3 regions of the Pelotomaculum schinkii genome follow, and region 1 is predicted to be linked to each of the others. Evidence: riboswitches for the same ligand, from Rfam matches in the RefSeq annotation. Region 1 holds a riboswitch; each other region holds the start of a gene.
What was found. Region 1 has a riboswitch for cyclic di-GMP ahead of Psch_RS08450 (signal peptidase I). Riboswitches for the same ligand answer to the same signal wherever they lie in the genome.
Positions count from the first base shown of each region.

Region 2: linked by a shared signal. The riboswitch ahead of Psch_RS12265 (HD-GYP domain-containing protein) and the one ahead of Psch_RS08450 (signal peptidase I) in region 1 are both predicted to bind cyclic di-GMP.
Region 3: linked by a shared signal. The riboswitch ahead of Psch_RS12785 (hypothetical protein) and the one ahead of Psch_RS08450 (signal peptidase I) in region 1 are both predicted to bind cyclic di-GMP.

Region 1 covers NZ_QFGA01000001.1:1,823,977-1,832,008, forward strand. Annotated here, with positions in the region: gene Psch_RS08415 (GLUG motif-containing protein) at 1-72, opposite strand, end outside; gene Psch_RS08420 (hypothetical protein) at 75-866, opposite strand; gene Psch_RS08425 (hypothetical protein) at 883-1,461, opposite strand; gene Psch_RS08430 (hypothetical protein) at 1,509-2,570, opposite strand; gene Psch_RS08435 (signal peptidase I) at 2,582-3,109, opposite strand; gene Psch_RS08440 (hypothetical protein) at 3,127-4,371, opposite strand; gene Psch_RS08445 (hypothetical protein) at 4,669-5,373, opposite strand; cyclic di-GMP riboswitch class I at 5,548-5,633, opposite strand; gene Psch_RS08450 (signal peptidase I) at 5,653-6,285, opposite strand; cyclic di-GMP riboswitch class I at 6,400-6,485, opposite strand; cyclic di-GMP riboswitch class I at 6,566-6,651, opposite strand; gene Psch_RS08455 (ABC transporter ATP-binding protein) at 6,750-7,421, opposite strand; gene Psch_RS08460 (ABC transporter permease) at 7,458-8,032, opposite strand, start outside.
Region 2 covers NZ_QFGA01000002.1:265,762-273,793, forward strand. Annotated here, with positions in the region: gene Psch_RS21170 (IS607 family transposase) at 1-336, shown strand, start outside; gene Psch_RS12240 (RNA-guided endonuclease InsQ/TnpB family protein) at 326-1,426, shown strand; gene Psch_RS12245 (hypothetical protein) at 1,572-1,781, opposite strand; gene Psch_RS12250 (LysM peptidoglycan-binding domain-containing protein) at 2,188-2,490, opposite strand; gene Psch_RS12255 (CBS domain-containing protein) at 2,821-3,672, opposite strand; gene Psch_RS12260 (hypothetical protein) at 3,672-4,025, opposite strand; gene Psch_RS12265 (HD-GYP domain-containing protein) at 4,047-4,598, opposite strand; cyclic di-GMP riboswitch class I at 4,665-4,756, opposite strand; gene Psch_RS12270 (helix-turn-helix domain-containing protein) at 4,907-5,251, shown strand; gene Psch_RS12275 (MarR family winged helix-turn-helix transcriptional regulator) at 5,629-6,075, shown strand; gene Psch_RS12280 (MATE family efflux transporter) at 6,094-7,467, shown strand; gene Psch_RS12285 (hypothetical protein) at 7,618-8,032, opposite strand, start outside.
Region 3 covers NZ_QFGA01000002.1:371,196-379,227, forward strand. Annotated here, with positions in the region: gene Psch_RS12765 (heavy metal translocating P-type ATPase) at 1-2,819, shown strand, start outside; gene Psch_RS12770 (metallophosphoesterase) at 3,123-3,956, shown strand; gene Psch_RS12775 (DUF3231 family protein) at 4,117-5,178, shown strand; gene Psch_RS12780 (CBS domain-containing protein) at 5,221-6,057, opposite strand; gene Psch_RS12785 (hypothetical protein) at 6,057-6,410, opposite strand; cyclic di-GMP riboswitch class I at 6,553-6,642, opposite strand; gene Psch_RS12790 (tetratricopeptide repeat protein) at 6,917-7,930, opposite strand.

The sequences.
Region 1 (8,032 bases):
CGTCACGGGCGAAAGAAGCCAGACGCAGCACAAAAGGACAGCCATTATTTTGTTCTTCAGTTTTTTATTCATAGTTATACTCCTGTCGCCGTTACACCGGTATAATTGTCCTCCGCGCTGTCCTTAAAAAAAACCAGTTCATAGAGCGCCGCCGTATTGAGAGAAGTCGTAAGAGTTTTATTTGCCAAATCGATACTTGTGGCGTTGAGCACGATGGGGTTGGTCATGTCGGGAGCGGCGCCGTCCTGCCAGGTAATGGTTACCGCCCGGGCCTGCTGCGCGCTTTGGGCCAGTGTAATTTTCAGGGCGGCCACAGGCGAGCCTGTGTTTTCCGCCACAGTATAGGAAACCGCAGGGGAGATGATAAACCTGCCTCGCAGCGTTTTGGCATAGGGATAAGACGAGGCTGCGGTCACCAGCACTTCCAGGGGCGCGCCCGTGTTGGCCGGCGCAGGCACAGTCAGGCTGACTGCCTGGCTCTGTCCCACCGCACCGGCCGGGTCAATTGCGCCGTTAACACTGCTGCCCGACGGCGCCGCCGCGGCGATATATGTGATCTGTCGATCCGAAACATTGAGCTGATTTTCATAATTCCTGAGCTCAAAGCTGATCGTCGCCGCCGTATGCCAGTCGTGCGTGATATGATACACCGGTACGTCCGCCGCGTCTGTCAAAAGGTCGCTGGTGAAATAAAAGTCGCCCTCGGTGGTGGCGATATATGTTTTCATAACGGCCGAGTAAATATAGCTCGCCCACGAAATCGTGTAAAAGGAACCGATCAACAAAGCCGCGGCGATGGCAACAACCGTTAATTTCAGCTTTTTTGCCCGGTAAACCTTTGCCGGATCAAATCGCTTGCTGCGCATGATTTATCCACCTTTTTTATGCCTGCACGGCTGTAAGCTTCAGTACGATATAATCTATCTCGTTTCTGTACCGGTAATGATTGCTCCCGCCCGGCCAGGAGACCGTCAGTACATAAGCCTTTGTTTCTTCCACGTTGGCCGTGAACGACTGGCTCTCACTGACATAACGGTTGCCGAGACGGTTGAAGGCAACGGCGGCTCCCCCCTCTTTTTGCAGCGTGTAGTTTAAAGGAAGGTTGCCGGTGGTTTTCAGTTCCAGGGTAACGTCCTGGTTATAGCCGCTGACCGTTCCGGAGCTGTTCTTGTTGCTTATCCATATCGCAATAGTTTTTGTATCTCCGGGCGCCATGTCGTTGAAATAAAACGTGGCGGCTTCATAATCGATGGCCCATGTTGAAAACTCAATATCCGGCGTCGTCGAACCCGAACCCGGATCACTGCTGTTTTCAGCGCCTGTATTGTTTATCACCGAGCTGAAGCGTGAAAATGAAACACCTGTAACCACAAGCGACACGATAAACAGGTATATAAAACAGTAATACAACTGCTTTAACCTTATATTCAGCTTCAGTCTCTTTTCCCGCTTTGCTCTCATTTCCGGCGCGCCTTTCAATTATCTAATTATCTATCATGGGTGGTTTGTTATTGAGGCGCTACTTGCTCCCCGCTGACGCGGAACAGCACCTTAACCGATTCCCTGGCCTGCAGGGCGTTGACGGCAAAAGTATCGTAATCGTCATAGGCTGCCAAAAGCGAGGTCTGGCAGGCGGTCAAAGCCTCGTTGGCAGCCAGAATCAGCCCATGGTATTGCGCAAAGTGCTCGGCATCCGACAGGGTGCAGGGCGTATCCGCAGCAATATCATGCGGGGGCCAGGTCCCGTCGGCGTTCGGGCTTCCGTGGACCGCCAAATAGTCTTCGACCGCGTTTGCCGCGGCATTGTACCGGTCCAGCAGGCCTCCCGGGCCGTAATATTCATCATATGCATCCTGATAGTAGGGCAGATATCTGCCGGCAATCTCCGTGGAAGGATCCGCCGGCACCACATGGGGCGCCGTCACTGCGGCAATATTTGTATCATTGATATAATAGGACGTGTTCCACTGCCAGTAAACAGTGATTGTAACCTCGTCGTTGCTGCCCGCGGAAAAGTTGGGCGTTCCCGAAAAAATACTGAAATATCCGTCCTCATCGGCAGTGACGTCCTTTGGCCTGAACCAACCCGTGCCATAATATGGAGACGAGCCGGTATATGGAGAAAACACAGTGGGCACAGTGTCGGTCGCGCCGTCGCTTATTTCAGCCGTAATTTTGAAAATAAAGGGCGCGAAGACATCCTGGCCTGCTTCGGTGGCGATAGTAGCTTTGGTCTCCGCGGTAGTCAGCTGCATCAAGTCGGCCGCGTTCATTTTCACATCATAAGTCATGGCGACATCGGAGCCGCCGCCTCTGAAGGTAAAAGATTTTTCACCGAAATCCATCGGTTTAATACTTTGTCCATTAAATAAATCAAAGGTAAACCCCTTGTTGTAGAACTCGCCGTCAATATCATCTTCGCCTCTTGCTCCGAGATTCCATTTGGCAATCAGCGCCGCATCGCCGCCGGAATACACATCGGTATATCTTGCCATGGTCGATGATACTATATTTGAAGACGTAATTACTACAGCCACCAAAAGCGCCATCAGTATTTTACTGATCTTCATATATCATCACCTCATTTTTGTTGCATTCTTACCCGGGCTTTTCGATACAAGTCCCCGCCATAAACGCCAAGGACCAAAAGCAAAACCAGCGCCGCCATGCCTGCCGGTTTTTTGGAGACGACAACGGCCAGGCCGATTTTGGGGATCCGCAAGACCATTTTACCCGCAAACTTATCTGCTGTTAAAAATTCATCGGCGGCATTGTTGTTATCGCCTTTCAAGGTAAACACGCCGTTTTCCTCGCTGACAATGCGGTGGGTAAAAGCGTTTGTCCCGTGTAAATAGGTGACGACATCGCCGACCTTGTATTGATCGGCAGCCTGCTCGCGGATAACTATGACATCGCCGGGATATATGGCTGGCTCCATGGAGCCGGATAAAACAACAAGTTGCGAAAAGCCAAAAATCTTCGGCGCCGGAGCATGGGTTACGGCTTTATTGACACCCAGGCAGAGGTTTATCAGGATCAGCAGCGCCAATAACCCGAGCGGCAGATACTTTACACAGTTAACCAACATCTCTTTGTGCTTTGGTCTCAATAAGTTTAGGCCTCCTGTTACCCGGCTTGCGCTGTGACTTTGATCATAAGGCTGTAAGAATAGGCCGGATTGCCGCCATAGGCGGCATAATCGTTATCATTAGGGCCATCCGGCCAATTCCATTCCAGCGTGTATTTCACATTCCTGCCGCCCGCCACGGCCGTGTCCTGATAAAGCTCTTCCGGCGCACACCATGCCGTCTCATTTCCGGCGACGTATACGTCGCCTGCTTTCAGGCGAAAGCGCATGGGGATTTTGTGCGCCGCGGGAAGCGTGTCGGCCGCTGTAAAGGTTAGATCATAAAAGGTTGCGTACCTGTTGCCCGTGTTATCCACCGTGAACTTATAGCTGCCGCTCATGCCGGGGGCTATGCGCTTGTTGGCGCCGAATATATTGACGCTTACCGCGCCGGCCGTACCGTATGAGGCGGTCGTAGCCGTGTCCAAAACGTCAAAATCGAAAGGTGAAGGCGTCGATCCGCCACCACCGCCATCTCCACCACTGCCACCGCCGCCGGCAGGAACAGGGGTGTCCGGTTGCACAGGCGGGTTGACAGGATTGTAAGGATTGACTTGATTGACTGGATTCTCAAGATCGGCTGGGTTGGCCGGGTTGATTGACTGCGGCGTTCCCGCGGGAGCAGCTCCCAGCTCGATCCGGTCAATACCTGTGACCTTTCCGTCCTCCCCCTTTTTAAGATAAATGGTGATCTCCAGCACCTTGACATGCACCGCCACTTGAAAGACAATGGTACCGTCGGGGAGACGGACGAGTTCCGCGTCCTCGGTCCCGGCCGTCCTTTCAATATCGACCTTGCAGCTTGCAAGCACGTTGCCGGCTTCGTCAAGGACGCTGATGGTATGGGAACCCTCGTCGACGTCAATAAAGATGAAGTAGCCCTGGCTGTCTGTCCTGGTATAGCGCGGGTCGCTGCGGAACTCAATGAGCCCGTAGGCAAAGGGTGTCCCGTCGGTGTAGACGACCCGGCCCATTAAATCAATGCGCTGCTCAACAGGGACCGTAACCTCCTCCTGCGGGGAAAAAAAGTGATACAGCCTGCCGATAAACCCCAGGACGGGGCGTTTCACCTGCACATCGGGCAGGTTTGATCTCAAAACAAAAACATGCCCGCCCGTGCTGATGTCACGGATGATCCCGTAGGTCGGCACGGCGGCGTACACCACGATGATGGTGATGATGACCGCCAGGATGAAGTTTTTGCGCCTTCGCTCCGCATTCTCGCTATTCATCGCCTGATCCACGATATCACCCCGGTTTCCGGTGCAGAGTTAAGGCTGGCAGAATTAATCTTATATGACTCCCTTCCGGAAGAAATGCAGGTGCGGATTCATTCGCACTCTTTTAGCGCAGATCCATACAAGTCCGGCGCTGCCGCGCCGTGTGCGATTGAAATCGCACCTACATGGCCGGTTCCTGTTGCAGAGTTAGGCTGCAGCGCTATGCTCATATAACTCTCTTGCGGAAGACGCAAATGCGCGCGCTTTGCGTCTTCCGCAAGAGAGCCGAAGGCTCTCCTTATAGGTGGATAGGTGTATCTACTAAAGATTAGGATTAATTTGTGTTGCTTTCACGGTAATAGTTAGTTTGTATTCTGTACGGTCATCTATGGCAGAATTAGTGCCCAGAGTGGTGTCATTTACATCTGTAGAATCAGTATATACAGTCGTGGAGGCTTCATACGGCCATCTCCAATACACTGTCGCTTTCGCCTTGCCATTTGTTTGGGGTACATTACTCATCGGGCTAAAACCTTCTCCTGCTGAAGCTGCATTTTTAAGTCTGTCTTTAAGATCATATAGATTGCACCAGTCATCATTCCCTGTTAGAGAATACTCAATAGGAGGAACATCTGCAATTGTTATCTCATTATCAGTAACTGAAACGTCATTAACCGCAAAATCGAAAGTCATCTCAGCTGCGACATCACCTGTGTTTGCAATGTTGAGAACAAAATCGCCATCAACGCCGGGTGCGATGATAGGGTGTCCATCTTCCCTCAGCATATGATTCTTTGTGTGGGAAAATAAATCAAGGTCAGCGTCACCGAGGTCGTATGTTATTGTATTTTCTCCTGCTCCTCTGATCACAGTGGGTGTCAGTGTCCAGTTGGCAATCAGAGCCATATCCTCCCCATCATACTCACTGGTATACTTGGCGAAGGTGCCGCCCATCATTGCTGTGGAAATCATGCAGAGCACCAGCAGCAGTACGGCGGCTCTGACGGTTTTGCCCGGGTTTTTCATTGGTTTATCATTCCTTCCCTCATTTATTTTTTTAGGCCGTTTCTTTGGATAAATTCCTTCCGTGCTAGATGAGTGCATTTTGCCGCTTTGACCTTGGCGCCGCTCATCACTCCTCTCAATTCATCAATTAATTAAATTTTTAGTGTATTTAAAAAAACGGCCGGGTTGCTACATTTCAGCAACCCGGCCGCCATAGCTGATTTGCTTTAGGCCCGTCGGTTTTGCGCCCCCGCCTTTCGGCGGGTTAGCCCTTAAAAATAAATAGGGGTTAACATTTTACTATAATTCAATTTTTTTATCTCCGCCCTTTGCCGCCCGCAGCGCCGCCAGTTCCGCTTCCAGCTGAGCTTCGCGATCCGCTTTTTTCCTGTTGCGCCTGTTGCGCGACGTTATATCGTAAACGATAAACAAGCAGAGAGGTGTTATAACAAAAAGCAGCATTCCGAGAGGCGTCTGCAGGAACATGGCAAACCTGCCGACCCCGGCGGCGCGCCAGAGGTAGATGCCCTCCAGGTCCGCCACGCTCACCGCCTTGGCGTCAGCGCCGGTGTTAGCGTCGCCCTTGGTGAGAAAGGTTAAACCGTCCTCAGTCCGGACGTCGGTCACTCTGTGGGTAACGACCGTGTTCTGCGCGGCGCGGAAGGCGATAATATCGTCTTTGACAATTTGCTCCGGCGCTACTACCTTGGTCACAATAAGGTCTCCCGCCAGAATTGTCGGCTCCATGGAACCGGAGAGGACGATAAAGGGCTTATACCCAAAAAAATCAGGGACCTTATCCGGATATATGTATGACCTTACAATAAACGTTACATTAACGATCAAAACCAACACAAGAAATGCACAAACAGTGACGCCAATAACGGATATTGCTTTCCCCAAAGCTGTTTTCGGCACCTTTTCCTCTCCCACTGCCAATGACCCCCTGTTAATATTTTAGATTGTAAATTATTTTATCATAATTATCCATCTCCTACATAAAATGTTTTTCTTTTCAACAATAAAAAGCCGGATTGCAAAATGATTATCAGCAACCCGGCCGCCTTAGCTCGCATGCTTTAGGCCCGTCGGCTTTGCGCCCCCGCCTTTCGGCGGGTTAGCCCTATTATTAGTTTATGTATATTATTTATGAAAAAGGCTTCTTTTTCTGGCTCACTGGTCAAATAAAAACGGCTAAGTTGCTGCAACCTTTATTAGCAACCCAGCCACCCTAGCTTCCATGCTTTAGGTCCGTTGGCTTTGCGCCCCCACCTTTCGGTGGGTTAGCCCTGCAAAAAAATATACTGCTATATTGCCGATGTCATTTTACTATAATCATCCTCATTATGCAATATTTTTTTACTAAAAAAATATATCAAAAAACAGTAAAAAAGCACTTAGCTAACCAGGCTGCCGTCCACCAAGCGCAGAACCCTGCCGCAGGCGTCCGCCACCCGCTGGTCGTGGCTGGCCACCAGCACCGTCTTCCCCGTTTCATGCAAACTTTTCAGCAGTTCGATGATGCCGGCGCCGTTGGCCGAGTCCAGGTTCCCCGTGGGCTCGTCCGCCAGGATCAGCTCCGGGTCCAACAGCAGCGCCCTGGCGATGGCCACCCGCTGCTGTTCACCGCCGGAGAGCTCGCCTGGCAGGCGCTTTTCGGCGCCATTCAGGCCCACCCGGCGCAGGAGCTCCCGCGCGCGGTCGCGTGCGCGACGGCCGTATCCTTCAGGTATTGACGGGGCCAGCACATTCGAAAGCGCGCTCAAGGTGGGCAGCAGGCAGTAGGATTGAAAAACAAACCCCACCTTTTCCCGCCGGTAGCGGCAGAGCGCCGCCTCGCCCAGACCCGCGATATCCTTGCCGGCGACCATGACGCGGCCGCGGCTGGGCCGGTCCAACGCCCCCAGCAAATTTAACAAGGTAGTCTTGCCGCCCCCGGACGGGCCGGTCACGGCCACAAAGTCTCCCCGGTCAATATCCAGCCGGTCTACAGACAGCGCCCTGACCGCGGAAGATCCCCGCCCGTAAATACGCTCCACATTTCTAAGCGATATCAATATATCCGCCATCGAAAGACTCCTCCCGTCTAAAAGCCGTCCCCATGGTCACCCGCGCAGGATTTCCGCCGGGGCGGCGCGGTTAGCCCGCCAGGCCGGGTAAAGGCCACCCGCCGCGCCGACCAGAACGCCGCAGGCGCAAACCAGCGCGGCCACCCTTAAGCCCGGCGCGCCGATGTCGATGGCCAGGTACTCCTTGACCGCAATCAGTCCGCCGTACCCCAGGGCAACCCCGATCCCCGCGCCGAGCAGGCTTAAAGTTATGGACTCCACCAACACCATGCAGGCTATGTCCCACGGAGTCCAGCCGAGGGCCTTGAGAATGCCGAACTCGCGCCTGCGCTCGACCACCGACAGCAGCATCACCACCATAATCGTAAGGCTGCCGGCCGCCACCGCCACAGAAGAAACCGCCAGGAAAAACTGCTTCAGGACGCGGAGCACGTTGTTAAGCGGGAGCAGCAGTTCCCGCGGCGCCACGACCTGCACCTCCGGCTTTTTCCCGCTCAGGCGCTCTTCAATCTCCCGGGCGGCCTCCTCGACGTATTCCATGCTCCCGACCTGGGCGCTGATGGCCGATAAACTGCCGGGCTTCAGGCCGCCGATATCCCGGGCCAGTTGCT
Region 2 (8,032 bases), on a different contig from region 1:
GGACAAGGCTGGGAAATCGGTAAAGCCGTAACAGAGATCGGATCCGGTCTGAACGGACACCGCCTAAAACTGATGAAATTACTTGCAGATCCTAAGATACGAGTGATTGTGGTTGAACACCGTGATCGTCTCATGCGGTTTGTGTTTGAATACGTGGAAAGCTGTCTTTCTGTCCAGGGTAGACGGGTGATCGTGATGGACCAGTCTGAAATGAAAGATGATCTGGTTCAAGATATGATTGAAGTTCTCACATCCTTCTGTGCCCGGCTATATGGCCGCAGGTCGGCAAAGAACAAGGTAAAAAAAGCAATGGAGGCCTTAGAGAATGATAATTAACCGTGCCTATCGGTATGAGTTAAAACCAAACATATCTCAGAGAATCCTCCTTGCCAAGCATGCCGGATGCGCTCGCTTCGCTTACAACTGGGGGCTAGCCCGCCGGATCGAGCTGTATCAAGCGGAAAAGAAGTCAACTAATGCTATGGCCCAACACCGGGCGTTGAATAAACTTAAACAGACAGATTTTTCCTGGATGTATGAGGTTTCCAAGTGTGCTCCTCAGGAAGCCCTGCGGGATCTCGACCGGGCATTCAAAAACTTTTTCACTGGTCTGAAAGCAGGAGAGAAGATCGGATTTCCCAAGTTCAAGAAGAAAGGTGTCCATGACTCTTTCCGATTGACGGGCGCAATCAAGGTTGAAGAGAAAGCCGTTCAGCTTCCCCGCCTGGGTATAATCCGTCTCAAAGAAGAATCAGCGATAGGTGGCCGGATTCTCTCGGCCACCGTCAGCAGAGAAGTGGATCGCTGGTTTGTCAGCTTTTCCTGTGAGGTAGCGATTCCAGATCCTGAACCTGTCTTCGGTGATGCTGTTGGCATTGACGTGGGGTTGCACCATTTTGCCGCCATGTCTGACGGGACGAAGATCGAAGCTCCTAAACCACTGGGCAAGTATCTGAAAAGACTCAAGAGATTATCCAAGAAACACAGCAGGAAACAGAAAGGCTCCAACAACCGGAAGAAAAGCGCTCTTGACCTAGCCCGTCTTCACCGGCGCATCCGCAACATCCGGCAGGACTTCATGCACAAGCTCACGACAGAGCTGGCAAAAACCAAGTCAGAGATCGTGCTCGAAGATTTGAATGTCCGCGGGATGTTGCAAAATGACCGGTTGTCCAGGCATATCGCTGACGTGGGCTGGGGAGAATTCCGGCGACAACTCACCTATAAGACTGTGTGGTATGGGTCAGTGTTGACACTTGCTCCCCGTTTCTATCCCAGCAGCAAGACATGCTCATGTTGCGGCCATGTGAGGGATAGCATGCCTCTGTCTATTCGTGAATGGGACTGTTCTTCCTGCGGGGCGCAGCATGACCGTGACGTTAATGCTGCTGTCAACCTGAAGAAATATACAAGAAGCCTTGCTTAAAATTTGAGTACCGGAAGTTCTCCGGGAATTTACGCCTGTAGAGATCCCTCTGCCGGGGGTGGGAGACCATCTAGTCACGGGTCGATGATGCAGGAATTTCGGAGTGGGAATATTTTTCTATGAAGAAAGGAACGGTCAACATCCTTTACCTTTTCATGGGATGAGTATCCTCTTTGGGAATTACGGTATTTGTTTGCTCCGAACAACCAAGGTCCCCTGGAGCTTCACATAATTCCTCCAACTCCTCGGCCGTTACATCCCGAATATCCCCCGCGTCGAAATTTCTTAACCGGTCGGCAGTTATCCTTCGTAATTCTTCTGCCCTGGTTGATCGTAGTTCGTCAGCTTTTGGCATTGATCCGTACCCCCACCAAATATAATTTATTCCTTAGCTTATCCCTCCGTTCGGACTTTATCCGTATAAACTCCCAAAAACAAAAAAGCCCGAAGGCTCATTAAATCTTCATTACTTTGCTGTAATTAAGCTTGATTAAATATAATTACCTTATAATCAACAAGTTAGATTTTTTTAGCTCTAGTTACCTCCGATTTTTCCTGTAACATGTTTCGTAGTATATTAAAATCAATCTTTTTAAGTGATTGAGGACTCTTATATTGGAGAACTTCTGCAATCGCGTATTCAACCTCGTCGGGGTGATATCCATATGAAACCAACCGTTTGCGTATTTCCTTTAATTTCATGAGTTTCACCCAAATAATGAATAAGTTATTATTTATAATATTCCCGAAAGAAAATAGCCCTACAGATTATTCTTTAAATCAGGTTTATCTTTTGGGACTCTTATAACTTGTCCAATATGCAATGTCGAATTAATTGTCAATCCGTTTAATTTTGCTAATTCAGAAGTGTAATCAACTTCTTGGTAGTATCGCTCAGAAATAGTTGCAAAGCAATCGCCTGCTTGAACGACATGGAAAATAAATCCATCTACATCTTTATCGTCAGAAGTTTTTGTGGTTGGCAATATCTGTGTTGCTTGTGCATAAATTTGTTCCTTGAGTGATGCATTTTCACTATTAAGCTGGGATATTGTAGCTCCCAAATAAGAAACTTCACATTTCAGGCTCCATATGATTGTAAGCATAATCACAAATAAAAGTACTATACCCAGAGGTAAAAGCCGCTCTTTCAATTGTGCCGCAAGAACTGATATCCCCTTAGATTTGTGGATTTGCTTTTCTAGTTCACCAATGCTCTTCGCGAAAACCTCGTTGGATTGCTGATTGATTTAATTCATCTCCCCTTAGTAACTACTATACTATTCGTCAAAATCCAAATAATCTTTAATTAATTAAAGACAAAACAAAATACCCGCCGATACCTACGGGTAACTACTACTGCCAGCTGGAGTCCAAAGCAAGGGTAAAATAGTCTATTTCAGTTCTCCCTTAATACATGTGACTTGTATTCCTTCCTCTTTGGAAATAGTACTGGCCAAGCTGGCCTTATTTATCAAATTATCAACAGCAATAGCAAAATAAGAGCCTATACATGTACCGTCACTGCCTCCTCTTGCTACACCAGCAACAATATTTATCGGTACTCCAAACTCTTTTGTTAGTACTGCTACTTCATTAACTATTTTAATGGCCCATTCCTTAGAACGTTCAGTATCTTCTGCGGTAATCACCATAAATTCATCTCCGGCATAACGTCCCGGAAAGTAAACACCATTTTCCGTTCTCTCTAAAAGCAATCGTCCTATAATTTTTAGGCAGATGTCTCCTCTAACGTGACCGTACTTTTTATTTATTTTTCCGAAGCCGTTGATATCGAAGAAGATAACCGTAAGCTCCTTCCCCTGGCTGAGAATATTTTCTGCCATATACCTTAAATATGGGGCTTTTTTAAGGCCAGTCAGCGTATCTTCATGCTTACCGGCCTCAGCCAGAAGACTTTTTTTAGTAACAATTCCTACTAGTTTACCGCTCTCAAATACAGGCAACCTTTCTACTTGTTTTTCTTCCATTAAATTAATTGCATCCCAAAGGGACGTATTTGTATAAACAAATACTGGATTTTTGGACATAGCGTCTGCAATAATACGGTTCATATGAGAACGCCGGGCATCCCTTGAAGTGATCATTCCACAGAGTTTACCGTCCTCTAAAACTGGAAGTCCACCGATACAGTTTTCTTCCATTAATGAGACGGCTTGTTCGACACTGTCGAGAATATCAACCGTAATGACAGGACTGCTCATATAATTAGAAATGGAAGCCATTAAAGTTCCACCTCTAGACTAATCGCAAGCACAATATCAACCTGTGCTTTTAATAATGTTGTTTCAGATGCAACCTTATTTGCTTCATTCAAAACAATTTCCAGTAATTTTTCATTACTAACCATTTTTGATAGTGACTTACGAATTACTACCGCTTCGAGAGGTCCTTCCTCAATTAAATGTATTTCGTACTGACCGGGACACATTAAATCTATCATTCTCTTTACGGCTTCCGGACCTATGGGAGCTCTTCTTCCAATCAATAACACATCCTGAATTGGCGGAATCTCAAACTCGCTTAACTTCATCGAAAATAGCGCCTTTCTTCCAGGTTCAACCTTTTGAGCATGCAAATTAGAACACCACCATTTCATTTAGAAAATCAAATATGCTAATCGAATTAGTCTTTCTGTCAAATAGGGATCAAACTGCATTCCAGAATTTTTTTCAATTTCACTTAAACTTTCATCCCATGCCTTTCCTTTTTTATAAGGCCTGGAGGTTCTCATTGCATCAAAAGCATCAGCAACGGCAATTATTCTAGCCCCTAGAGGTATATCGTTTGCTTCGACACCGAAATATCCTTTTCCATCCCATCGTTCATGATGGTACAAAATTAATACAAGGAGTTCTTTAGCCCAGGAATAAGGCTTCAGCATAACAACTCCAGATTCAGGATGTCTCTTAATAATACTCCATTCCCTGCCAGTTAATTGTTCTTTTTTAGATAATATACTTTTGTCAATCTTAACCTTGCCAATATCATGTAATAAAGCTGCATTAGTGATTATCGAAATATCTTTATCTTGTAATCCCAGATGATATGCAATACGACATGCAATATAACTAACGCTAATAGAATGACAATAAATTTCAAAATCATAATTATTTAATGCAATCATTAATTTGTTAATCTCGTTAAGCAAAAGCTCATACCCCTTCCTAAACTGTTAAAGAAAAGGGCATAAAAAAAGAAATTACCAAGCCATTTCTCTTGTAGCCAGACAATCACACCAGTAAACATAACTGATAAGAGTCTTAGCTTTGCGTCCCACCCTTTCGGAGTGGTTTGCCCTTAAACAACAGGTGGTATGCTTTTTAGAAAATATTCAATAAATTATACAACTATGAGTATACATTTATCAATAGTTTGAATTTATTTTTTTGGGAAGGGCAAAAATATATATTAAAATTTAATTGTTCATTCAAGGGATAAATAAAAATGAGGTAAAATATGGTTGATATTTTGAAAACATGTGGATTGAATCTGAGGCATTATAGAAAGGCTAAAGGTTTAACTTTAAATCAATTATCTCAGGATATTGGCATAACTAGTTCATATCTTGGATATCTTGAGAGGGGACAAAGAAACCCTTCCCTGGCAACAATAGCCAAAATAGCAGAGGCTTTGGAGGTAGAGCCTTATCATCTCCTGGTAAATTTTGAAAATCGTTTTGACCGGTCGTTACATAATTTGATTATTATGTTAATTACAAGAAAACGAATTGATGAAGTAATTTTTTTACAGGAAGTACTAACATCCTATTTAAAATCCATAAAGAATAATGACAGGCAATAGTTAAGCGGCGTAACTTTATAGTATAAATTATCAACCTGCCAAAAAGATTGATATTAGCTGAGTATTTCTTTGTAAAACACAAAAGCCCCGCTGCGGAGAGCGAGGCCTTTTGTATGTCTGCATATATAGTTTACCGAAATTGAAGTTGTATTATCCCCCGGTGGAGGTTCGTTGCTACGTATACCAAAGCTGGAGCTACTGCAGCTTCTTCAGGTAGAGCAGTAGCCGGTACTTTTCCAAAACCCGACGGCTTCGTTTAGAGTTAGAAGATCCTTGTTTCCTATGGGCTTATGCCCTTGACGCAGAAGCCTTTATATGATAAATTATGTCGGTATTCTTATTGTTAGTATTCTAACTATCCAACAGGGGTGGTGCTGATGAATTTCCAGGAAGCTAAAGAATTGCACAATTTATTGTTTTCCTTTATAGGTATGTTTCATGAAAAGTTTCTATGCCGGTTCCGCCAGCATTATGACGGCAATCCCAGGCTTAAAAAAAACCAGGTCAAGATTATCAGTATTTTATACCAGCATGATCACCTGATCCCAACTGAAATCGGTAAAATGCTGGATATAGAAAAAGGTAGTCTGACTGCCCTTATAGATCAATTGGAAGATATGGGCCTGATTATACGACGCGCTGATCCCTGCGACAGACGAAAGCTATTAATATCACTCAGTGCTGCCGGCAGAGATGAAATGAATAAAATTATGGACGATCACACCCGAAGCCTGAGTGTTTTTTTCCGAGGCGTAGATCCCGGAGAAATAAAACAATTTGTAGCCAGCTTGCAATATGCAGTAGACTTCATGAAAAAATTTTAAAAGGTGAATGTTGACAAAATGGAAAAAAGCTTAGAAATGCGCGATCGAAATATAGGCAGTCTGTTGTGGAAGTTTTCCTTGCCCGCTATCGTGGCTATGCTCATTAACGCACTCTACAACATTGTCGACAGGATATTTGTAGGGCGTGGGATCGGCTTTATCGCCATCGCCGCAACAACTGTGGCTTTCCCCATTATGATTATTCTAATGGCTGTATCCATGTTGGTCGGAATCGGCGCTACGGCATTGATTTCCATCCGTTTAGGACAGCAGAAAATGGAAGAAGCCGAAAAGGTAGCCGGCAATGCCATGGTTATGATAATTTTATTGCCAGTCATTATAGCCGTAATATACCTGCTCTTCCCCGAGCCGATTTTAATATTCTTTGGGGCAAGTGAAGAAGTTTTACCTTACGCCCGGGATTTTGCGCACATTATTATGCTGGGAGCGGCTTTTGGTTCCATCAGCATGGGGATGAACAACTTTATCAGGGCGGAAGGCAATCCCAGGTTGGCTATGTTTACGCAAATTACCGGCGCGTTGATAAACGGAGTTTTAAACTACATTTTCATTTTCAAGTTGGGACTGGGGATAAAAGGTTCGGCTTTAGCTACTTTGTCCGGCCAATTCCTTTCAGCAATCTGGGTATTGAGTTATTTCCTGTCAGGCAGAAGCCTGGTCAAAATCAGATTAAAAAACCTTAAGTTGCAGCTGCCTATAATTATCAGCATTATATCTATTGGCTTTGCCCCTTTTGCCATGCAAGTCGCCAACAGTGTTCAGCAATCAATACTTAATAAAACCCTGTTGGTACATGGCGGGGATTTAGCTCTATCGGCTGTGGGCATTATTATGAGTATAGCTGCCTTATTATTCATGCCGATAGTGGGCTTAAGCCAGGGAGCACAACCCCTTATAGGCTTTAATTACGGCGCCCGGCAATATGACAGGGTTAAAGAGACGGTGAAAATAGCGGTGATCGCCGGCACCTGCATTGCTGTAGCCGGCTATACGGCCATTCATATCTGGCCGGTCCAAATTGTTGGGCTATTCAGCAAAGGGGATACGGCGCTTACGGAAATGACCTCACAGGCAATGCGGGTGTTTTTTGCGCTATTTCCGGTTGTAGGATTTCAAATAATATGTTCAAACTATTTTCAAGCAGTGGGCAAACCGGTACAATCTACCATACTCAGCTTGTCCAGACAGGTACTGCTGTTTATCCCCTTGCTTCTGATCCTGCCAAATTTCTGGGGAATCAACGGAGTTTGGAGAACAGCGCCGATTGCTGACGGCCTGGCAGTTCTGCTGACGGCTACCCTTATTTATTTGGAAATGAAAAACCTCCCGCAAAATCAACCATTAATTGCACAGGTTAAGCAGTCTGTCTGAGTTTTTATAATCGGAGCGGATGAATAGAACTCCAGCAGGTTTAAAAAGGCATGATTTTCAAAATAAGAAAAAACCGTCTAGTTCTTACAGTAGACGGTCCCACCAAAAGTTCAAACAAAAGATATCAGGGAAAATTTGGTCAAAAATAAATTAGATGTTATTATCCTCGAAATCATCCTCATTAACAACCTCATCCTCATCCGGAAGTCTAACTAACCCATTACCTGCAGTAGATGATATTTGTTCTTTAAGCCATTTAACCTGTTTAAGTGAAGAATCAAGTTCCTCTGCAATTTTCAATTGAGTAATTGCATCTGGATAATTTTTTTGTTTATATAGGTATTTTGCATATGCATATCTAGCAAAAGCACTGGCTTTATCAAAATCAATCGCAGATTTATAGAATTCTTCTGCCTTGCCAAATATCTTACGCTTTTCAAAGACATTTGCTAGCGATTGATATATAGCGGAATATCGCCATTCTGGCACATTGACTTTATTTGCAATTTCTATTGATTGATTTAAATACTTTTCTCCTTGATCCAGCTTCCTTTTTCTTGATAAT
Region 3 (8,032 bases), on a different contig from region 1:
TTGCTCCGGAGCAGCTTGACCTGTCAGCAGTACGGGAAGCGATTGAAAAAGCGGGTTATTCGACCGACATCCCCCTTCCCGCGACAGGCCAGGAAGAAATCACGATCCCTGTTTACGGCATGACCTGCGAGCACTGTGTACGGCGGGTGACCAAAGCGCTTGAGAAATTACCGGGTGTGGAAAATATCCGGGTTTCTTTGGCTGACAGCAAAGCTCTATTTGATTTTGACAGAAATCAGGTTAGTACGGAAGACATAACCCAGGCGATTGAAGAAGCCGGATATTCGACCAGGCCTGCTCCAGTAGAAGCGGCAGCGGAACAACCCCCACCAGAAGCAGCCGGGCTGCCTGACCCATTGATACTTCCTGAGACTGTCAGTGACAATCCTTCAATTGACCCGGGCGACCATGCTCAAAAAAAGCAGTTTAAAGTTCGCGGCATGACCTGTGCCAACTGTGCCTTAACAATAGAAAAAGGCGTGGGCAAGATGAAGGGGGTGAAATCTGCAGCGGTTAATTTTGCTTCAGAAAAGTTAACGCTGGAATTAGACCCCTCTGTTGTCTCACAAGAGGATATTTTGGCCAAGATTAAAGACCTGGGCTATGGGGCCCAAAGTGAGGATAGTGAAGGCGGCAAACAGCAATTTAAAGTAAGCGGGATGACCTGCGCCAATTGTGCCTTGACCATCGAGAAGAAACTAAAAAGTACTCCCGGTGTACACATGGCTGCAGTAAACTTTGCCAATGAGACGGTGACTGTAGAATTTGATCCCCAAACATTAACTTTAAATGATGTCTTTGAACAGGTCAGGGACGCCGGCTATATTCCCCTGAAGAACAAGGACGAAGACCCGGACGATCGCAGTGCGATCATAGAGCGCAACTGGCTCATTTTCAGTGTGATCCTATCTGTGCCTATTATGCCGCTCATGTTTCTCCCCATGTCGAGGCCCACAATGTATACGATCCTCACCCTGGCCACCATTGTGCAGTTTACGGCGGGCTGGACCTTTTATCGCGGCGCTTACCACGCCTTGAAAAATCGCTCGGCAAATATGGATGTCCTGGTTGCCATGGGGATTACAGCCGCTTACGGGTATAGTCTGATGACGACTTTGCACATGTTCTTTCCCAACCTTTTCTTCGAAGGGCCAAATTTCTTTGACACGTCGGCTTTGCTGATTACCTTTGTGCGTTTCGGGAAATATTTGGAGGCTAAAGCAAAGGGCCGCGCCGGTCAGGCGTTAAAACGGCTGTTGGAGTTACAGGCCGATAAAGCGCGCCTGCTGATAAACGGCGAAGAAAAGGAAGTAGCCGCGGCTGATCTAAAAACCGGCGACGTTGTAATTGTTAAACCCGGTGAAAGAATACCGGTTGACGGCGAGATTATAGAAGGACAAGCCAGCATCGACGAGTCCATGCTGACCGGGGAGTCCATTCCCGTTGACAAGGGAGCCGGGGATCCTGTCATCGGGGCTACCATTAACCGTTCCGGCAGCATTAAAGTGCAAACTGCCAAAACAGGCAAAGACACGGTGCTTTCCGGGATTATCAAAATGGTGGAGGACGCCCAGGGGGTTAAACCGCCAATCCAGCGCTTGGCCGACACGATCTCCAATTATTTCGTTCCCGCAGTGGTAACCCTGGCCCTGATCACTTTCCTGATCTGGTATTTTGCCCTGCACAGTACCTTTGTTTTCGCCTTTACAGCAGCGATTGCCGTGTTGGTCATCGCCTGTCCCTGCGCGTTGGGGCTGGCGACTCCGACGGCCATCATGGTCGGCAGCGGCGTCGGCCTTAACCGCGGCCTTCTCTTTAAATCCGCAGCGGTGCTGGAAGCCATCTCCAGCTTACAGGCCATCGGTTTTGACAAGACCGGGACACTCACAAAAGGTACTCCTGAGGTTACGGATATCATTGCGGTTAATCCCTTCAAAGAAAAAGGCCTCTTACAAATAGCGGCAGCCGGAGAAAACCCCTCCATCCATCCCCTGGCTCAAGCGGTCACAAGTCGCGCCAGGAAAGAAGAAGTAGAAATCTTGGAAGTGAAGGATTATCAAGAGGAGAGCGGTTACGGGATAGCCTGCTCTTACCAGGGGCAGCCTTTGCTTATAGGCAATATCAAGCACATGCGGAAACACGGGATAGATGTAAGCGCTGTCGAAGAGGAATACACGCGCCTGGCGCAAGAAGGAAAGACGACGATGTTTGTCTCTCTTGACGGCCGCGCTATCGGGTTGATTGCCTTGGCCGACGTCCTTAAAGAGAGCGCCAGGGAAGCGATCAAACGCCTGCACGGACTGGGCCTTAAGACTTTCATGATCACCGGGGATAATAAGAAGGTGGCCCATGTAGTCGGGCAGGAGGCCGGTATTGATGAGATTGCCGCCGAGGTCCTGCCCCAGGATAAGATCAATACCGTGAAAAAATATCAGGAACAAGGGCTCAAAGTGGCCATGGTCGGCGATGGCATTAACGATGCCCCCGCCCTGGCTAAAGCCGATATCGGGATCGCCATCGGGTCAGGCACCGACGTGGCCAAGGAAACAGGCGATGTTATTTTGGTGCGCAATGACCTCCTTGATGTGGAAAGGGCGATCCGCTTAGGCAGGAAAACCTTAAATAAAATCAAACAAAACCTCTTCTGGGCTTTGATTTACAACGTGATTGGCATTCCTGTGGCAGCCGGCGTCCTTTATCCCATAACCGGAAAACTCCTGCCGCCGGAATGGGCCGGGCTGGCGATGGCCTTTTCCTCTGTATCCGTGGTGACCAATTCCCTGCTCCTTAGCGGATACGGCAAGAAATTAATCGATTAAGCTTATTTTCCCGCTGCTGCTTGGACCTCTTTGGAGATCACGCGCCGCCTCCTTTCATAAATGTCCTTAGATTCAAGTTCATAAAGCTCCCTGCATATATATAATCTGCCGGTTCATACTACCTTTGCCATATAGATGGACATAACACTGCGCTTGCGCTTCAACCTGATATAATTAGGGGATTTTGCGGAAAGTAAAATCCGGTAAAATAAGGAGTGGAAATCATATGGTTTTTCATTATTGTCCCATGGAGCCGGTTAAAACATCGTTTAACTTCTAAAGTATTGTTGAGGAATATATATAATGGGAGAAATATTTAGTTTGGAATGGATACCGGCAACCGCCGGTTTTTCGGGATGTGTGCTTTATTCGAAGTTAATCGAACGACTTTGGCTTGATGTTCGTAAATTACGAATTCCACTTAACAGACTGCCGGCATCTTTCTCGGAATTCCGTATTGCGCTTTTTAGTGATATTCATCTGGGTTTTTTCTTTTCGGGAAAAGATCTATCATCAGTTGTAAAGGTAGTTAATGAACTGAACCCGGACACGATCTGTTTTACCGGTGATTTTCTAAACTCGGTTTCTTCCTTGAAGGCGCTTGAGTCAGGGGTTGCAGCTTTGGCAGAATTGACAGCTCCTTTTGGAAAGTATGCTGTTTTGGGAAACCATGACTATATGGCAGGTCCAAATCATGTGATCAATGGTTTGGAACGGGGCGGCTTTCACGTGCTTATCAATAAGCATGCAGCAATACAAAAAGACGGTGACAGGTTATTTCTAACCGGGCTTGACAGCATTTCGAAAGGCAAGCCTAATCTGGAAACAGCTATTCATGGAATACCTGAAGCCGCCTGCAACATTCTACTGGCGCATGAACCCGATATAGCTGATGCAATCAGCAAATTTCCGGTAAGTTTACAGCTTTCCGGCCACAGCCACGGCGGCCAGGTACGGCTTCCGTTCATTGGTCCGGTAATCACCACGGGACTGGGGAGAAAATACCACTCCGGTATTTACAAGATAAATGAGTTAATACTTTATACCAATAGAGGATTGGGGACAACAGTTCTTCCGGTCCGTTTCATGTGCCGGCCCGAGATAACAATTATTACGCTGGCGCATAACCTTCCCTGAAAGCATTCCAGTAAGCTAACCGCGAACTGGACAGTTTTTGCTATAAGATGGCCGCTTCAGGAATATTGACGCACCCTTCGGCTCGAAAAAAGAACCCAAGCGCTGAATATCTAAAAGCAGATAGGGAAAGCTAACACTAATATTCAATCCGGAGGGCTATATGATGAGGGGAACCTATTATGATCCCGGTAAAATGGAGTCGAGAGCCATCGATATAGTTGACAACGTCCCTTTAAATGCTACAGAACTCGCCGCACTTTGGAATACGTATATGCATTATACGATGTTTGTCTGGATCTTTAAACACTTCAGCCAGACAACTGAGGATAATGAAGTAAGGATGATAATGGAGGACGCTGTTAATATATGCAGCAAGAGAGTAGACAGGGTTATTGAACTCTTTAATAATGAAAACCTGCCCATACCATCCGGTTTTACCGATAACGACGTGAATCTGAACGCTCCCCGGCTTTTTACGGATCCTTATTACCTCTATTATATGGTTAACGCGAATAAAATCGCGATCGGGATAAACGGGTTGTCTTTTGTAACCTCCGGGCGCGCTGATATTCGTGATTTCTATGATCATTGTATCAATTCAAGCATCCACCTATATAACAATACGGTTAACCTCCTATTATCAAAAGGCATATATATCAGGCCGCCTATCGTAACCACTTCAAAAGAAGTCGATTATGTAAAGAAACAAAATTTCTTAGGCGGGTTCCTGGGTGAGCGAAGGAGTCTTCTAGCCCAGGAAATATCGGCGCTTTTTTATGGCATTATCACCAATAACATCGGCAAAAGGTTATTAATGGGATTCAGACAGACGGCCAGATCCGGCCAGGTACGAAAATTTATGGACCGGGGAGTAAACCTGTCAAGCAGATTAATAGATACTTTCAGCTCATCTCTAACCCGTGAAGATGTGCCCGATCCAGTGCAGTGGGATTTCATGGTTACGGATTCAACAACCCCGGTTTTTTCAGATAAGTTTATGATGTATCATACCACGCTGATTATTTCCGCCGGTATATTAAACTACGCCGCGTCAATGGCAACAAGCCCGCGGCATGACTTAGCGGGCCATTACACAAAAGCTCTGGCTGAAGTGGCCAATTATCTTGAAGACGGTATCAATATCCTTATTGACAACGGCTGGTACGAAGAGCCGCCCAGAACTGTAGATCGCAGGGAACTGGTAAACGAGCCAAAACATTAAAAATAAAAGGGCTTTATTTAGATAAGGATTATCGGGTTCAATTTACTCTACGTATGTGATTTGTATACCCTTCTCTTTGGAAAGGGTACTGGCCAGGCTGGCCATATTTATTAAATTATCAACAGCAGTAGTAAGATAAGAGTCTGATGTACCGACCCTATGTCCTCTTGCTATACCGGCAACAATGGTTATCGGTACTCCACGCTCTTTTGTTGATACTTCTATTTTGTTAATTATCTTAATGGCCCATTCTCTAGAGCATTCAATATCTTCCGTGGTAACCGCCATAAATTCATCACCCGCATAACGCCCGGGAAAGTAAACACCATTTTCCGTACTTTCCGAAAGTAATCTTCCTATAATCTTCAGGCAGGTGTCTCCCCTGACGTGACCGTACTTTTTATTGATATCTCCGAAATTATTGATATCGAAGAAGATAATTGTTGCTTCCTTCCCATATTTAATAATATTTTCCACAAGGTACCTTAAATAAATTGTTTTTTTAAGGCCGGTTAACGTATCTTCATGCTTACTTGCCTCAGTCAGAAGGGTTTTTTTAGTGACAATCCCTACTAGTTTGCCGTTCTCTATTACAGGCAACCTTTCAACCTTTTTTTCTTCTATTAGATTAATTGCATCCCAAAGTGAAGTGTTTGGACAAATACATACCGGGTTTTTGGACATAGCGTCTGCCACAATACGGTTCATATGAGAACGCCGGGTATCTCTTGAGGTAATAATTCCACACAGTTTACCGTCCTCCAAAACCGGAAGTCCGCCAACACAGTTTTTTTCCATTAATAAGACGGCTTGTGCGACACTGTCCAGAATATCAACCGTAATGACAGGGGTCCTCATATAATTAGAAATGCCGGACATCAGAGTTCCACCTCTAGATTAATTGCAAGTACAATGTCAACATGCGCTTTTAATAAAGTCGTTTCAGATGCGACCTTATTTGCTTCACCTAAAATAATATCCAGTAATCTTTCATTACTGATCATTCTTGATAGTGACTTGCGGACAACTACCGCTTCCAGAGGCCCTTCTTCAATAATATTTATTTCGTACTGACCAGGACACATTAAATCTACCGTTCTCTTTACAGCTTCCGGGCCTATGGGAGCCCTCCTCCCGATCAGCAACACATCCTGAATTGGTGGAATCTCAAACTCGCTTATCTTCATTGAAAATAGTGCTTTTCTTCCGGGATCAACAGTTTCAGTATGCAAGTTGCAAACACCCCCTTTCTCTTATTTTTAAACAAAGTATTTAATTCCTTCATCAACTTATTAAGCTCGTTTAGCAAAGGACATACCCCTTCCTGAGCTGTTCTAGAAAAGGGCGTAAAAAAAAAGAAATTACCAGACCATTTCTTGCAACCAGACAATCACCTCAGCCAAAAATGATAGAGACTCATAGCTTTGCGTCCCACCCTTTCGGAGCGGACTGTCCTTTAAAAACAGTTGGTATATTATTCCGAAAATATTTAGTAAATTATACAACTATGTATATACTTTTATCAACAGTCCTGAATCTAAATTGTCTTCGGGTCTGTCGCTTAGCGCAGATAAACGCAATCCTCATTAAAAACGTCATGGAACTTTGTGGGAAGCCTCCGTAGGTCTTGCGGCCATTAATGCTTATTAAAACTTATGCGATTTATCAATAATCAGCCGGTACCCACAGGAAGGGGATTATCCCCCTTCCCCGGCCCGAATCTCTTTCGTGAAGTCTATTAATTTAATTGCGCTATTTTATCAAGCAAATCTTTAGCCTCTTTATCTTCACTCAGGTCATAGACCAATCCCAGGCAATACCTTGCCATATCGAACTGCTTATCTTCAAAAGCCTTTTTGCCCAGCGCTGCCGCAATTCCCAGCACGGGCTCGCTGGCGCCGACTTGGATGAAGTGCTCCTGTATGGTTTTAAGCACCGCCTCTTGATCAGGGGACTCTATTTTTTTGCCGGTTTTTTGAGAAATATAGAACAGTTCGGAGGCCACCGCATCGTTTTTTTCAAAATCACTGCTCAAATGGTACATGTTGATGGCATCAGCATAGTTTTCTTTTTCAATAAAATAGAAGCCCATATTTCGGTAACACCTGGCTATCTCTTTTTTGGTGGTGGCAAAGGATAGCGCCTGCCTGGTCAAATTAAGATATTCATCAAGATCACCGGTCAGCTTATGGGCTTCTGCCAGCTGAAAATATGCATATAAATTTACCGGGTTGCACCTGACCGCCTGGTTCAGCGCCTGTATGGCAGCCTTCATATTATGTTCCTGCATATAAAGGAATCCGCGGATGATATACATATCACTGAAATCATAGGGCGCCGGTTTAAAGTTTTTCGTTGGCTTGAAAAAATGCTGATAAAGATATGCTTGAAACATGTTTTTAAAGCTAAAATAATCATTCTCTTGATCTGCCTCAAGAAAATCCTCACAGAACCGGATCAAAGAGTCCATCATGACTGTGGCTTTTTTATATTGTTTTGTTGAAACCAGGTATCTAACCTCATCATACAATACGTCTATGCGTTTACCATCTTTGTAGAAATCTGATGCGACCGGTACCTTCTGCTCTTCAGGCAAAGTATCGTACAGGAGCCTTCCTATGGCGCGCAAAATATCCTTTGACAGCTCATGAGACTTGTAGATATCAGCCTGTTCCCTTAAATATGGTACATCTTTTTCACTGTTTCCGGTCAACCCGCTGGTGATCCTGGCAAGTATCTTTTCGTATTCCATGACTGACCTCCAAAGTTAAGTTGTCGACAATTCACTTCCCTGTTGCCTTTCTTATTTTTATTCGGGCTCAAAAAAGTAAAAACCTGCATGAAAAGAGGAGTT